DNA from 4 places in the Kurthia sp. ISK08 genome. Region 2 is predicted to be linked to each of the others. Evidence: riboswitches for the same ligand, from Rfam matches in the RefSeq annotation. Region 2 holds a riboswitch; each other region holds the start of a gene.
The links. Region 2 has a riboswitch for S-adenosylmethionine ahead of ACKVQX_RS08525 (cyclase family protein). Riboswitches for the same ligand answer to the same signal wherever they lie in the genome.
Positions count from the first base shown of each region.

Region 1: another riboswitch for S-adenosylmethionine. It lies ahead of ACKVQX_RS10635 (O-acetylhomoserine aminocarboxypropyltransferase/cysteine synthase family protein); the one in region 2 lies ahead of ACKVQX_RS08525 (cyclase family protein).
Region 3: another riboswitch for S-adenosylmethionine. It lies ahead of metA (homoserine O-succinyltransferase); the one in region 2 lies ahead of ACKVQX_RS08525 (cyclase family protein).
Region 4: another riboswitch for S-adenosylmethionine. It lies ahead of ACKVQX_RS09045 (methionine ABC transporter ATP-binding protein); the one in region 2 lies ahead of ACKVQX_RS08525 (cyclase family protein).

Region 1 covers NZ_JBJXHL010000005.1:105,605-109,667, forward strand. Annotated here, with positions in the region: gene pxpB (5-oxoprolinase subunit PxpB) at 1-361, shown strand, start outside; gene ACKVQX_RS10625 (biotin-dependent carboxyltransferase family protein) at 343-1,326, shown strand; gene nfsA (oxygen-insensitive NADPH nitroreductase) at 1,375-2,112, opposite strand; SAM riboswitch class I at 2,350-2,462, shown strand; gene ACKVQX_RS10635 (O-acetylhomoserine aminocarboxypropyltransferase/cysteine synthase family protein) at 2,585-3,874, shown strand.
Region 2 covers NZ_JBJXHL010000003.1:375,535-379,597, forward strand. Annotated here, with positions in the region: gene ACKVQX_RS08520 (transcriptional regulator) at 1-150, opposite strand, end outside; gene ACKVQX_RS08525 (cyclase family protein) at 356-1,114, opposite strand; SAM riboswitch class I at 1,187-1,290, opposite strand; gene ACKVQX_RS08530 (NAD(P)H-dependent flavin oxidoreductase) at 1,356-2,321, opposite strand; gene ACKVQX_RS08535 (tyrosine-protein phosphatase) at 2,340-3,083, opposite strand; gene ACKVQX_RS08540 (tyrosine-protein phosphatase) at 3,097-3,840, opposite strand.
Region 3 covers NZ_JBJXHL010000003.1:167,080-171,142, reverse strand. Annotated here, with positions in the region: gene ACKVQX_RS07430 (GTP-binding protein) at 1-1,881, opposite strand, end outside; gene metA (homoserine O-succinyltransferase) at 1,987-2,895, opposite strand; SAM riboswitch class I at 2,968-3,080, opposite strand; gene ACKVQX_RS07420 (aminotransferase class I/II-fold pyridoxal phosphate-dependent enzyme) at 3,244-4,063, shown strand, end outside.
Region 4 covers NZ_JBJXHL010000004.1:64,256-68,318, forward strand. Annotated here, with positions in the region: gene ACKVQX_RS09035 (MetQ/NlpA family ABC transporter substrate-binding protein) at 1-485, opposite strand, end outside; gene ACKVQX_RS09040 (methionine ABC transporter permease) at 510-1,187, opposite strand; gene ACKVQX_RS09045 (methionine ABC transporter ATP-binding protein) at 1,180-2,205, opposite strand; SAM riboswitch class I at 2,300-2,409, opposite strand; gene ACKVQX_RS09050 (thioredoxin family protein) at 2,467-2,775, opposite strand; gene ACKVQX_RS09055 (toprim domain-containing protein) at 2,781-3,134, opposite strand; gene gcvH (glycine cleavage system protein GcvH) at 3,353-3,733, opposite strand; gene ACKVQX_RS09065 (arsenate reductase family protein) at 3,816-4,063, opposite strand, start outside.

The DNA.
Region 1 (4,063 bases), on a different contig from region 2:
GCCAGGAGAAGTGATTCAAAAACATACAGAACGTGATTATTTTGTTTATATGTTAGGGTTCGCACCAGGGTTCCCGTATTTAGGCGGACTAGACGAATCATTAGCAACACCAAGAAAACAAACACCACGTTTGAAAATTGAAGCAGGATCTGTTGGGATTGCAGGTTCACAAACAGGGGTGTATTCAATTGAAACACCGGGTGGTTGGCAAATCATCGGACGTACACCAACAGCTTTATTTACACCAGAAGCAGAAAATCCTACCTTATTACGAGCAGGTGTCTGGATTCGATTCTATCCTATTTCAATTGAAGAATATCATGCGCTGAAAGGAGAAAGTCTATGTCAATCACTTGCTTAAAAGCTGGCACACTTGCAACAATCCAAGATATTGGACGAATCGGCTATCAAAATATTGGCGTTATTGTAAGCGGGGCGATGGATTCTTTTGCACTTAAAATTGCTAATCGTTTATTAGGGAATCATCAGCACGAAGCGTGTATCGAAGTAACGATGCGCGGTACGGTATTTCATTTTTCAGAAGATACGTATATTGCGATTACAGGTGGTGACTTAACACCGACAATTCAGGGGATGGATGTACCACAGTGGCGACCTGTACTCGTTCGCGCTAATCAGACACTCCGCTTTAAAGGTGCAAAAAAAGGGTTGAGAAGTTATCTTGCTGTGCAACATGGTTTTTTAATAGAAGAAAAGCTTGGAAGTAAAAGTACATACTTGCGCGCAAATATGGGCGGTCTAAATGGAAGTGCGCTTCAAGAACAAGATGAAATACAGTTAATGAATACAAATTGGGATACACCTGTATTACCGATTGAAAACGGATATTTTAGTACAGTTTCGTGGCATGTCCGACCTGATTTTTATAAAAAAGCACGTAAAAGACATCGTATTCGTTTCGTCGAAGGGAACGAATATCAATGGTTCACAACAGCTACACAACAAAATTTTGAACGTGTTCATTTTGATGTTGCTATGTCATCTGACCGTATGGGGTATCGTTTAAAAGGATTTAAGCTTCAAAAAGATGTGCAACAAGAGATGGTTTCAGAAGCAGTAACGAATGGAACGATTCAAGTAGCGAATGATGGACAACCCATCATTTTATTAGCAGATCGTCAAACAACAGGTGGTTATCCTCGAATTGGGCAGGTGATTTCAGCTGACTTACATCGTTTCGGGCAAATGAAGCCAGGTGACCAAATTCGTTTTGAACGCGTGACACTTGATGAAGCATATGAAGCTTTATATGATTTAGAACAACAACTAAATCATATTGAAGTATCGATTCAATTGAAAAAATAAAAAGAAAGAATCGCACAATCGTAAGTGTGATTCTTTCTTGTATTTAGACTATTTCCACGTGAAGCCTTGTGAAGCAAGGAAATCTTTAATGAATGGACGTTGCTGGTTTACTAAGTAATCCGCCATTTGTTTCGTCCAGTTCGTTACTTTTTGATTAGCATTACGGTTTAAGTAGTACTCGCCAAGTTCTTTATCATATTGTGTTAATAGTGCGTCATATTTTTCTACGTCATAACCATTTTCATGTACAATTGCTTCCACTGGTAAACGTGGTTTTGTATCATTTGTTTTCGTTGGTTTGCCGATTGTCATCGCAAACATCGGGAAGACGTATTCAGGTAGGTTGAATAATTCGCTAATTTCTTTTGGATTATTACGTGCGCCACCAATATAACAAATACCGTAGCCTTCAGCTTCAGCTGCGATGACGAAGTTTTGAGCAAATAAGCTAACATCTGCTACACCGACTAAGACATTTTCAGCTGAATCAGCTGTAATATCAATATCGTATTTTTGACCAGCAATTTGAAGGCGCTTGAAGTCTACACAGAATAGGAAAGAAGCGCCAGCTGTTTTGAATTGGAAATCATTATTCGATAATTCGCCAAGTTTCGCTTTTTTCTCAGGATCTGTCACATGAATCACACTATATGCTTGTACAAAGTGTGATGTTGCAGCCATCTGTGCAGTTTCGATTAAATCATATACCACTTCTTTTGGAATTTCTTCGCCTGTATATTTACGGACAGAAGTATGACTACGTAATAATTCTTTTACTTGATTCATGATTCATTCAACTCCTATTGTCATTTGTATTCAAAGACTATGCTACCATAAATGCTCATCTTATTCGAAAACCTTTGATTCATTTTTTAATTTTTTTCTTCTATGTTACTTTTAAATAATTTTTGCATTTTAAAAGAATTAAATCAGTATAATAAAAATTTTCAGAAAAAAGATTGACGAATGAAAAATAGATGACTATACTAGATAGAAATTGATGGAAACATTATATGTTTAAAACCTTTATCAAGAGTGGCGGAGGGATAGGCCCTGCGATGCCCAGCAACCAGTTTCTTTTTTGAAACCAAGGTGCTAATTCCTACAGATTTTTTATCGGATCTGACAGATAAGGGGAGGACCATGTTCGATACAGCCCTCTTCTTACCTAAGAAGAGGGCTTTTTTTATAAAATCCTTCTCCTATAATTCCTTATTCCGATGTCCATCATCATAATTCATTTTAGGAGGAATCATATATGACAGAATTCAAAAAAGAAACATTAGCCGTACATGGCGGACAATCACCAGACCCCGTAACAGGAGCGATTGCAGTACCTATTTACCGTACAACTGCATATCAATTTAATGATTCAGAACATGCTCGTAAATTATTTGCTTTAGAAGAAGCAGGCAATATTTATTCACGCATTATGAATCCAACAGTTGATGTGTTTGAAAAACGTGTTGCCTTATTAGAAGGAGGAACAGCAGCAGTCGCTCTATCTTCAGGTATGGCTGCTATCTCATTTAGTATTTTAAATATTGCACGTGCAGGAGATCATATTGTAGCTGCGAATAGTTTATATGGTGGCACGTACAATTTATTTGCGAATACACTTCCACGTTACGGTATTACAACAACATTCGTTGATGAACGCGAGCCTGAGAAGTTTGCAGAAGCGATTCAAGAGAACACAAAAGCGCTATATGTTGAAACAATCGGAAATCCAAGTTTATCAGTAGTTGACTTAGAAGCATTTGCAAAAATTGCACACGAACATCAAATTCCACTCATCGTCGATAATACATTCGCTTCACCAATTGGCTGCAACCCGATTGAACATGGTGCAGATATTGTGATTCACTCGGCAACAAAGTGGATTGGTGGACATGGTACAACAATCGGTGGAATTGTAGTGGATGCAGGGAAGTTCGACTGGACACAGGGTAAATTCCCAGACTATACAGAACCAGATGCTTCTTATCATGGTATTCGCTATGGTGTGGATGCACCGAATGCAGCGTTTGCAACACGTTTACGCGTTCAATTATTACGTGACTTCGGTCCGACATTAAGTGCAGATGCAGCCTTTAACTTCTTACAAGGTTTAGAGACACTTCATTTACGTGTGCCACGTCATAATGAAAATGCACAAAAAGTAGCGACATTCTTACGCAACCATGAACAAGTGGAATGGGTACACTATAATGGGTTTGAAGATAGCGAGTATGCGCCACTCGTAGAAAAATATTTAAAAAATGGTGCAGGTTCTGTTTTAACATTTGGCATTAAAGGTGGGCGTGAAGCAGGTCGCAAGTTCATTGATGCGATTGAACTATTCTCACATGTAGCCAATGTAGGCGATGCGCGTTCATTAATTATTCATCCAGCTTCAACAACACATCAACAATTAAATGAAGAAGAACTTATTCAATCAGGTGTGCCAGAAGAACTCATTCGTTTATCAATCGGCCTTGAAAATGCAGAAGATCTAACTCATGCGTTAGAGCAAGCATTCCAACAAGTAACAGTGGTCGCAAAATAGGTTCTAAAACCAGTTATATATAATAGAAGGAACTGACTCAATCCGTTGTAGGCAGTTCCTTTTATTTTCTAAAATTCAGTATTTAGTGACCTCTTAGAAAAAACAATTGTCCTTCTGAAAAAGAATTTTCTTGAAATATGTCTTTAAATACGTTAGAATTTTCATTAAGTTGTGAAATGAACGTTCAAA
Region 2 (4,063 bases):
TTGAATTGTGGCGTCTCTCTTATACTCATTAAATGCATACAATTGCTCCTCTGTTAATTGTTTGACATATAAATGGTAATTCATCGACTCCAACCCATAATTTTCGCAAGCCTGACAATATATTTGATAACCTTCCATAAAGTGTTCCATTGAACATCTCTCCTTTTGTTATATAACAGTTTTATTTGTTGTACTTAATATATAACAGATGAAAAAAGATGTCAACTCATTTTCTGAAAATTCAACGAAAATATTTGGTTTACATAATAATATTATTTTTGAAACAAAAAACACCTTGAGATGACAAGGTGTTTCCACGACAAATGAGTCTGTATAGTTTAAGACAAATGAGCCTTTATTGATTCGGTGTAATCGCAAATGAGCGTACGGGAAAACCAGATGCTTTTTCAGGTTTAGCCACGATATTAAAGATAACTGCCCCTTTTGCCGGAAGTTGATCTAAATTCGTTAAAAGTTCGACTTGATACGTATCTTGTTCTAAAACGAAATACTCTGCGGCTAATGAGCCATGTTTTCGATATTCTTCACTCGAATCTGTATCAAATGTTTCATGACCAATCGCTTTAATGCCTCGTTCTTTGAATAAAAAAGATAATACTTCGACAGACCAACCTGGCACATGAGCCACGCCTGCTTCATCAATATTATTAAAGATATCATGGTCGGGCCAGCGCTTCGACCAGTCTGTGCGTAATGCGACAAATGAGTCGGCTTCAATGATGCCATTTTGATCCTCAAATGAGAGGATGTCTTCAATCGTTACCGTGTGACCTGGATTCTTTTGTACTTGAGCTGTAATATCTACAACAATAAGTGGCAGTACTAACTCCTGAAGATGAAGTTCCTCGATATAGCGTGTATCTCGTACAAAGTGTATCGGTGCATCAAGATGTGTTCCATACTGACCTGCAAAAGAAAATTGTTGTGCAAAAAAGCCATCATCATGTGTAAAAAGTGTATCGAATTTTGCTGGATTGAATGCATGGAAGTGAGGTGACTGGCTATTAAAGGTATGTGTCAAGTCCACCCATTTCTGCTTTTTCAATGTTTGTAATGCTTGTAAAACATCTTGCTGTAAAACCGATTCGCTCATAACATCACTCCTTTTTAATCTAAAAAAAAACCTCTCCTGATAAGAAGAGGTTTTGAATAGTCAAAGGAACTCTTCTTATCTTTTAGCTTACGCTACAGGATTTAGCACAGTTCAATTTAACATTGTCTGTTGCTGAAGGGTCAACGGGCCAGTCCCTCGCCTTCTCTTGATAAGAGATACGATTTTTTTGTTAACTTCATATTACAGTAAGCAAATTGGAATTGCAACTGTTTTCTGAATATTATTTTATTTTTAGATTTAATTGCGTTCTTGCTTCTTCAATTTGCTGTTCAAATTGCTCAAATAAAGCTGCCACAGTTGGAATGGAATGAATGAAGCCGATACTTTGACCCGCATAACCAAAGCCATCTTGCTGCTCTTCATAAATATAACGACGATTTGCTGCGCCGCTAATATAATCTTTTAATGCCTCGTATGTAGGCGTCTTTTGTTCAATTTCTAAAATTTCATCTGTGAATGGTGTGTGTAGCACACGCGCTGGACCACCAATGGAACGTTTAATAACGACCGTATCCATTTCATCATGTTCAATCAATGCTTGTTTGTACAGTGGTGCTGCATCTACACATTCTTCTGTCGCAATAAAACGTGTCCCAATCTCAACTCCGTCTGCTCCTAGTGCAAAAGCAGATAAGATACCTCGACCATCTGCAATGCCTCCTGAAGCGATTACAGGGATGTTGACAGCATCGACAACGCGCGGAACGAGTACATGTGTCCCTAAATCATTTAAACCGAGGTGACCACCGCCTTCTTGTCCAACAACGACAACAATATCTGCCCCTTTTTCTTCTGCTTTTAAAGCCAATTTAACAGAAGAAACGAGTACAAGCTTCTTCATATCGGTGTCTTTCACCATTTCTAATACAGGACTTGGATTTCCTCCTGTAATCGAAATGATCTGAATACCTTCTTCTATTGCTACTTGTACAAAAGGTTCGTAATGTTCACGGTGTCGTCCAATCGCAAAGTTCACACCAAAAGGACGATCTGTTAATGTGCGTGTTTTATGAATTTCTTTTCGTAAATCTTCTGGAGAATCTAAACTGAGTGCTGTCACTTGGCCCAGTCCTCCAGCATTCGAAACTGCTGCTGCTAAATCTGCATAACCAAGATAGGCGAGACCTCCTTGAATAATTGGTTTTTCAATTCCTAATAATTCCGTTACACTTGTTTGCCACTTCATCTCAAAATCCCCCTTATGCTACTCTAAATAGAAATCTTGAATCTCTTTTCTCGTTTGTTCATCAATATGATATTCTTCTTTTAAATACATCTCAATCGTACCGTATTTTCTTAAAATCTCATCATGTACATGGTCGAGCAATGTTTGATTGACTCCTACTAATATCTGCAAAATTTCTGGATCCTTTACAGCTAATTCAAGAGGTTTTTGCCAATATGGTGGATGTTTCTCCATATATTGATTAGTTTCTAAAAAGTCTTGGACAATCGTCGTATAAGGAACACCAAGTATCAAGTACGTAATCATTGAGCCAATTCCTGTGCGGTCTTTTCCTGCTGTACAGTGTTGAATCATCGGTCCCTCATATGCTTTTAAAATAGAGACGAGTGTTTGATATGCAGGATTTTCAAATGCTAAACTGGCATAAAACTCTTTAAATAAATCCATATTCAATTGCTTCAATAAATCACTGCTCGCTAAATCTTCAATCGAAGCAAGATTAAATTGCGATCGACTAGCAGGCGCATGGACGTCATGTACACCTTGTATCCTTGGTGTCGGATGAGCTTCAATCTCACTTTCATCTCGGTAATCAATGATTGTTCGAATATGAAGCGCTTGCAGTTGTTGCAAATCTTTCGGTGTACTCTTACTTAATTCTCCACAACGATAAAGTAATCCTTTTTTCACATGTTTACCTTCAATCGTCGTTACACCACCTAAATCACGAAAATTAGGGATTCCTTCGAATGGTAAAAACATTTAAACGCCTCCATTATTCTAAATAAAAATCTTGAATTGCTTTTCTCTCTGTTTTGTCTATTTGAAACTGTTTTAAAAAGAAATTTTCAATTGTATCAAATTCATTTAAAATTTCATCATATGCAACTAATAGGAAGTCACCATTTACATAATTCATATCCGTTTCTAATTTTTGGCCCTGTAGATTTCGAATCATTACTTTTAACCATTCAGGCATTTGTTCGATAGCATTCTTCTGGCGCTCCAAAAAAGTTTGGACAATTGTTTTCAATGGTACATCCAATAGTAGATAGAGCAGAAATACACCTATTCCTGTACGATCTCTACCTAACATACAATGTTGAAGTAAAGGAACTTGTTTCAGTCGGATTACTTCAATTAAAGGCCGGTATGAATTATTTTTTGCAAGATGTTCACGATAAATACGCATACGATTTTGTGCTTCAAAATAATGGGTACTCGCTTCATAATCTTGTAAAAGTTCTGTAAGCGTGAGTGTAGGCATGGATACATGTGAATGAATTGTATGAACTCCTTGGATTTTTAAAGAAGGTTTTTCATTTTGTTCATACTCATTACGATAATCAATAATGGTTTTGATGCCTAATACTTCTTTTAAGTAATAAATATCTTGAACCGTTGCGTTACTAATATCGCCACTTTGAAATAGAAGCCCCTTTTTCACGTTACGACCATCCGAACTTTTTAGTCCACCTAAATCATGAAAATTATAAATCCCCTCAAATTGATATGTCATATTATCACCTACTTTTATAGTTCAATCCATGTATAAACACTAATTTTATATACCCCAAAATCATTATTGTAAATAAAAAAACTTGCAATCTCTTAATGATTTTAGGTCTTTGTAAAAGACGTGCATCATATCCCTTATTATTGATTGAAAAATTGACACAAATGGACTGTATAGCCTTTTAGTTTACATAATAAATTTATTTTATTTATATATTACAAAAATA
Region 3 (4,063 bases), 210 kb from region 2:
ATGAACGGAATAGCCTTTTCCTTTTGCACAAAATACTGAATTTGAACTGTACTCAGGGTCAGCATCTTTTTGATACGCCATTTGCTCTATTACTTCCTCTGCATTATGACACACATCATAACCATCAACACGGAGTTGCAGACTACCTCGACCATTCGTTGAAGCAGCAAACTGAATTGGATAGTCACGCATCGTTGCGACTGGCGCAAGCCCTGTCATATACACCTGTTCACCCATAAATTGTGGTTCATCTACTTGTGCATGACGATTCGTTACATCTGTGACAATGCGTCCAAATAGTTCATGATGCACCTTCAATGAAAATGAATAATACGGTTCAAGTAATTGATTTTCAGCTTGTTCTAATCCTTGACGCAAGGCACGTAATGTCGCTTCTCTAAAATCACCACCTTCTGTATGTTTCGGATGCGAACGTCCTGTTAAAATCGTTACACGTAAATCAGTGATTTCAGAGCCTGTTAAAATACCACGATGCTTTTTTTCAATGAGTGATTGCTGAATCATATTTTGCAGTCCGATTGCTAAATCATTCGGGTGGCACTTGCTCATTACTTCAATTCCAGCTCCACGTTCATTTGGTTCGATTTGTAAATGCACTTCTGCATAATGCTTTAACGGTTCAAAATGGCCGTATCCTCGTACCGTCTGTTGAATCGTCTCTTTATAGATAATTGTCGGTTCTGTAAATGCAATTTGCTCGCTAAAGCGTTCTTCAAAAATTTGCTGTAGCACTTCTAATTGAATCTCACCCATAATATGAAGTGTTATTTTCTGTATTTCTTCTTGCCACGTCACACTAAGTGCTGGATCTTCTGCTTCTAACAAACGACAATATGCTAGTAACTCTTTTGGATGTAAGGCGCCTTCATAAACAATTTGTGTACGCATCGTTGGACGCAAATCTATTTCATAAGAAGGCGTAAATTCACCTACTCCCATACCAACTTTTGCTTCTTTCAAACCAATTATCGCTACCGTATCACCTGCTTCCGCTCGCTGTAATTCCTCAAATTTTTTACCGTGATATTTACGAATTTGTGTGATTTTAAACCAATTCCCACCACAGCGTACATCGTCTCTTACTTTCAACGAACCTTGATGAATTTTTATAAAAGCCATACGTTGATTTTGTTCAATGTGACGAATTTTATAAATCATTCCTTGTAACTCTCCCGATTTATGCTGTGGCTGGAGCAATGTATCTAGCACTTCTAATGCAAAATCGATGCCTTCATCTTTTAATGCTGAGCCATATAAAATCGGTGAAAGTTCTTGTACCATAAAAGCTTTTGAAAGCCTTTTTTGCCATTCGCTTTCGGATAAACTTTCTTCTAAATAGTCTTCTAAATATTGCTCATCTCGTCCTGCAAATTCTTCTATTCCTGTTGCCCAGTCATGAAATGGTAGTGCATATTCCATTAATTCTTGTTGAATTTCTTCTGTCACTGTTGCTGCATTGGCACTAATTAAATCCATTTTATTAACGAAAAACAGTGTAGGAATACGATATTTTCTTAGTAAACGATAAACTGTTTCTGTATGTCCCTGTACACCGTCTGTTCCGTTTAATAGAAGAATTGCCCCATCCAGTGCCATAATCGAACGCTCCATCTCTGCCGCGAAGTCGACATGTCCTGGTGTGTCAATCACCGTATAATCATTTTCTCGATATGTAAATGTTGCCTGTTCCGCAAAAACGGTAATGCCACGCTGTTGTTCAATCTCATGCAAATCTAAATGTGCATTTTGATGATCGACACGCCCAATGGTGCGAATACTTTTCGTATGAAAAAGTAATTGCTCTGAAAAGGTGGTCTTCCCTGCATCTACATGTGCTAAAATACCAATTGTTTTCTTCATTGTCTTTCCTCATTTCTTATCAAAGCGTCTCTACTATGAATTATATCATGTCCAATAATAAAACCATCTTCTTTCGAATATACACGAAAAAAGATGGTTTGCTGTTTATTCCCATTCATACGGTGTTTCTTGGTACACATAGTAATTCAACCAATTGGAGAATAATAGATGCGTGTGTGAACGCCAACGATTCAACGGTTTTTTCGTTGGGTCGTCGTTCGGGAAATAGTGTTTTGGTACTTGCGGTTCGATGCCCTTTGCAACATCACGATCATATTCTTGCTTTAATGTATCTGCATCATATTCTAAATGACCTGTAATCATAATTTGTTTTTCATCACGCGATACGATAATAAATGCCCCTGCTTCGTCTGATTCAGACACGAGTTCTAAATCAGGATGGTTTAAAATAGCCTCTCTTGAAACAGAGGTATTACGTGAATGTGGTGCTGTATATACATCATTAAATCCGCGAATTAACTTAACGGTACTATCATGCACGATGTGATCGAACACACCCGAACATTTTGAAGGTAATGTATATTTTCCAATACCATAATGATAGTAGAGTGCCGCTTGTGCGCCCCAACAAATATTCAAAACAGACGTGACATTTGTTTTCGTCCATTCCATAATCTCGACCATCTCATCCCAAAAATCAACTTCATGGAATTCAAATAATTCAATTGGCGCTCCTGTAATAATCATACCGTCAAATTTACGGTGTTTTACATGTTCAAACGTCGTATAAAATGACTCTAAATGATTTTTACTAACATTTTTTGATTCATGTGTCGCCGTATTTAAAAACGTAACATTTACTTGAAGTGGTGTATTTCCTAAAAGACGAAGTAATTGTAACTCGGTCTTTTCTTTTTCAGGCATTAAGTTAAAAATTAAAATATTTAACGGACGAATGTTCTGGCTTGTCGAACGCACTTCGTCCATAATGAAAATCTTTTCCTCTTTTAAAATTTCAGTTGCTGGTAGCCCACTTGGTATATTGATTGGCATGATGAAACTCCCCCTTTAAATATAAAAAAACCTCACTCTTTGATAAGAATGAGGCTACACATATGTATCCGACTCTTATCTATCAGAAGCATAATGGAGCTTCCGTAGGAATTAGCACCTTTCTGTTTTAAACAGAGGTTGCTGAAGCGTCATCGGGCCATTCCCTCGGCTTCTCTTGATAAGACAATATTGAATTATTAACTATCATAGCAGAACCATACTTTAATAGCAAACATTTCTGATAATTCAATAAAATCTCTCTTTTAAAAACGTAAATAGTGTTTTTAGCCAAATACAATATGGTAAAATAAAGAAGAAATAAGCGAATTAAAGGAGTGACACAACATGATGACGATGCATCGTTCAACATTAATGAATCAATTTCCGAAAGCCATTTTCGGTAGTTTAAAAGCTGCTGCAAAAAAGAAAGCGGCAACAGGCACAAAAATTATTGATTTAAGTTTGGGAAGTCCTGACTTACCACCTGCTCAAATTGTGCGAGAAGAATTAGCAAAACAAGCTGAAAAGGCTGATAGTTATGGCTATACGCTCGGTGGAACGGAGCGATTTCATGAAGCAGTTGCCAACTATTATCAACGTCGTAGTGGCGTGGAATTAGATCCACAAACAGAGATCATTCAAACGATGGGTTCTCAGGAAGGACTTGTGCACTTACCGCTCGCATTTTGTGATCCAGGAGACATTGTACTCACAACGGACCCTGCCTATGTAGCTTATGCAGCAGGCATTCATCTCGCAAAATGTGAAGCGTATGCGATGCCATTAACAGCTGAACATCAGTTTTTACCTGATTTTGATGCCATTCCAGAAGATATTTGTGCACGTGCGAAAATGCTCATTTTAAATCTTCCAGGGAATCCCGTTCCAGCAATGCCTTCTGTCGCATTCTTTGAAAAGGCGATTGCTTTTGCGAAAAAACATAACTTAATCGTCATTCACGATGCCGCCTACTCAGAATTCTATTTTGAAGGTACAAAGCCGCTTAGCTTTTTAGAAGTACCAGGTGCAAAAGAAGTGGGTGTCGAGATTAATTCACTTTCTAAGAGCTTTAGTCTTGCAGGCGCTCGTATTGCGTATATCGTTGGAAACGCTTCCGTCATTGAAACATTGGGCGAACTCAAATCACACCTTGATTATGGTACATTCC
Region 4 (4,063 bases), on a different contig from region 2:
TCTTTTAACGTGATTAAGCCTTTTGCTTCAAGTAATGTTAAAATACGACCTTGGTCTGCTACAGAGTTTGATACTAGAATTGTCGCGCCTTTAGGAAGGTCTTCTAATTTTTTATACTTTTGAGAGTAGATACCGATTGGCTCGATGTGTACGCCACCAGCACTTTCAAAATCATAACCATTTGATTTGATTTGATCTTCTAAATACGGAATGTGCTGGAAGAAGTTCGCATCTAAATCTTTTGAATCTAAATCTTTATTCGGTAAGATGTAATCTTGGTATGGTTCGATTTCTAATTTGATGCCTTCTTTTTCAAGAATTGGTTCTGCTTGTTCAAGAATTTTAGCGTGTGGTACGTTTGAAGCACCGATTTTAATTACTTTTTCATCGCCGTCTCCTGATTTTTCTGAAGAACCACATGCTGCTAAACTAAGTGCTAGTGCTGCTGTTAAAAGACCTGCTACTAATTTTTTTGATGTTTTCATGATTCATTTCCCCTTTTCTTTGCTTTATCGTTTATCAATTTTTGCTGTAATCAAATCTCCAATGAATTGAATGATGAATACAACAACTAATACCAATACTGTTGCGACGAATGTTACGTCGTTTTGACTACGTTGGAAACCATCTTGGAAGGCTAGGTAACCTAGACCACCCGCACCAATGATGCCCGCCATCGCTGTATAACCTACTAAAGCAACTGCCGTCACTGTAATCCCTGAAATTAACGCTGGTAAAGACTCTGGAATGAGTACTTTCCAAATGATTGTTCCTGTTGTTGCTCCCATTGAACGAGCTGCTTCAATCACACCACGATCAATCTCTTTTAATGCAATCAATACCATACGTGCATAGAATGGTGCAGCACCGATAATAAGTGCTGGTAATGCTGCATTTGCACCACGCATTGTTCCCATTAAGAAAATTGTAAATGGAATTAATAAGATAACTAAAATAACGAACGGAATCGAACGGAAAATATTCACGATTGCTCCTGTTAAAAAGTTCACAACCTTATTCGCCCATAATTGGTGCGGTGCTGTTAAGAATAAAATAATCCCTAGCACTAGACCTAAAATAAATGTAATAATTGTTGAAACACCTGTCATATAAAGTGTTTCTAGCGTGGCTTGCCACATTCCTTCCCAATCAACATTTGGGAATAATCCTGTTGCCTCATTATTCATGTGACATCACCTCCGACTTAATTCCTTCAGCAGTTAAATAAGCCACTGCCTTTTCAACTTCTTCATCTGTTCCAGCAAGTTGTACGATTAACGTACCGTATGGACCACTTTTTGTCGGAGATATATTGCCATGTACAATATTTACATCGACATTAAACTGACGAATGAGTTGTGTCATAATCGGTTGCTCTGTTTTTGAGCCGACAAAGAATAATTTAATTAACTTGCCATGTTGGTATTGTTCTTTAATTTGTTCAATCGACTCTTGTTGCCCTACTGTATTCGTTACTTGTTGAACGAATCGTTGTGTAACAGGTGCCTGTGGTGCGTCGAATACTTGAAGAACATCGCCTTCTTCTACGACTTTCCCTTGCTCCATTACGGCTACACGATGACAGATTTTACGAATAACGTGCATCTCATGTGTAATTAAAATAATCGTAATACCGAGTTTTTCATTTACACTGCGTAATAAGTCTAAAATTGAATCCGTTGTTTCAGGGTCTAATGCTGATGTAGCTTCATCACAGAGTAATACTTCTGGGTCATTTGCAAGTGCACGCGCAATCCCTACACGTTGTTTTTGACCACCTGATAATTGTGATGGATAAGCCTTTTCGCGTCCTGTTAACCCAACAAGTTCAATTAATTCAGCTACTTTCTTCTTTTTCGCAGCTGAATCAATACCTGCAATTTCTAAAGGAAAAGCGATATTCTCTTCTACTGTTCTTGACCAAAGTAGATTGAAATGTTGGAATACCATACTAATTTTATGACGTGCTGCACGAAGTTTAGCACCTTTAATTTTTGAAATATCTTCACCATTTACAATTACAGAACCACTTGTTGGTTTCTCTAAGCCATTAAATAAACGAATCATCGTACTCTTACCAGCACCACTGTAACCGATAATACCGAAGATTTCACCATCTTGGATAGTTAAGTTTACTTGATCGACAGCTGTGAGGGGACCATTTGAAGTTTTATATTGTTTTGTCACATTGCTGAGTTGAATCAAATTGTTTCCCACCTTTTTCGAACTTTATTCATAAAAAAACCCCTTCTGTCAGACAACAGAAGGGTTTAAACATCATAAAATATGCTAAACCGTTCTCTCATCTCTCAAAGACCATACAGTCCTTGCGTGAATTGGCACCTTTTCACATAATGTGATGGTTGCCGGGCTTCATAGGGCACTTCCCTCCACCTCTCTTTATAAGAGCAACGAATTAAGTTCATTTAGTTATTGTAGATACTTTATCACTTCTAAATTGAAAGGTCAATACTTCTTTAAAATTTTTTCAAATAAATGTGGTACTGACTGAAAGGCATAAATTTTCTCTACTAACTCGCCATTTTGCGTAATAAGAAGGCAAGGTACACTTTCAATTTCAAAGTCATACGCTAATTGCTCCATATAATTTAAGTTGGCTTTTCCCATTGAAACATGTTCGATTGCTTGCTCCGTTACATCCATCATTCTTGATGCAACTTGGCAAGTCCCACACATTGGTGTATAGAGGTAAAAAGCTGTTTTTTCTTGGGACTTCACTTGTTCTTCCCATTGTTCACGTGTCCATTCTTGCATTATTGTCATCCTTTATCTAATAAGTAACCTGACTTAATCTTAAATTTAGCTCCTTGTAACACTTTTGCTAAATGATAACGCGGCGTGCGTTCAACACCACCGTAACGCGGTAATGTATAAAGATGATGTGTATTGGGATATTCTTGTTGTACAAGCTTACGAAGTTTCTCGCCCATATCATCTGCATCGAAAAATGCATAAAAATCACAACTCTCATAAGGTTGTAATAGTTCATCTAAACGATGAGGACTTACAGTTCCGTTTGTACAGACAATCTCAACAGGTTCATTCAAAATAGGCTTTAACTGTAAACAATCTTGTCTACCTTCTACAATGAGGACTTTCTCAATAATCTTCATACACACCATCCCATCTGATTCCTTATTCTTTTTTCTGTTCTTTCTTACTTTATTTATACCATATTTTCGGTATATTTTTGTAGGAATAGTGCTTATAAAAAAAGTGCATAGAAAAAACTTTACATACTTTACAAAAAATAAAAAAAAGAAGACAACTGAAATCAGTGTCTTCTAATCAAATCGGCATGAAAACGCGCACCTACATGAAAGGGGTGCTATTAACCTGCGACTACTTCTTCATATTGTTCAGCAGTTAATAAAGCTTCTAGTTGTGCAGCGTCAGAAGGTTTTACGACAACCATCCAAGCTTTTTCGTAAGGTGATTCGTTTACTAGCTCTGGGCTATCTTCTAACTCCTCATTTACTTCTACTACTTCACCTGAAAGTGGTGCATATAGCTCAGAAACTGTTTTTACAGACTCAACGCTACCGAATGGTTGATCGATTGTTAATTCATCGCCTACAGATGGTAGTTCAACGAATACGATGTCACCTAGTTCAGATTGTGCAAATTCTGTAATACCGATACGTACTGTACCGTCTTCTTGTAAAACCCACTCATGCTCTTTTGAATAACGTAAATTAGTTGGAATGCTCATTTTTTTACCCCTCCATGAAATATGTAATGTTAATTTCATCTATAGTGTTACATATTTTTTCTGCAAATACAAGTCATTTTAGTTATTTTTTCCAATTTTCAATAAATTTATTTTCATTGAAGCCGACTGTGACACGCTCTCCATCGTACGTAATTGGGCGTTTAATCAACATGCCATCGCTTGCTAATAACTCTAATTGTTCGGATTCTGACATTTCTGCCAAACGATCTTTTAATCCTAACTCCCGATATTTCATACCCGATGTATTAAAGAATTTTTTAAGCGGTAAACCACTTTTTTCTTGCATCTCTTTTATTTCTTCAGCTGTTG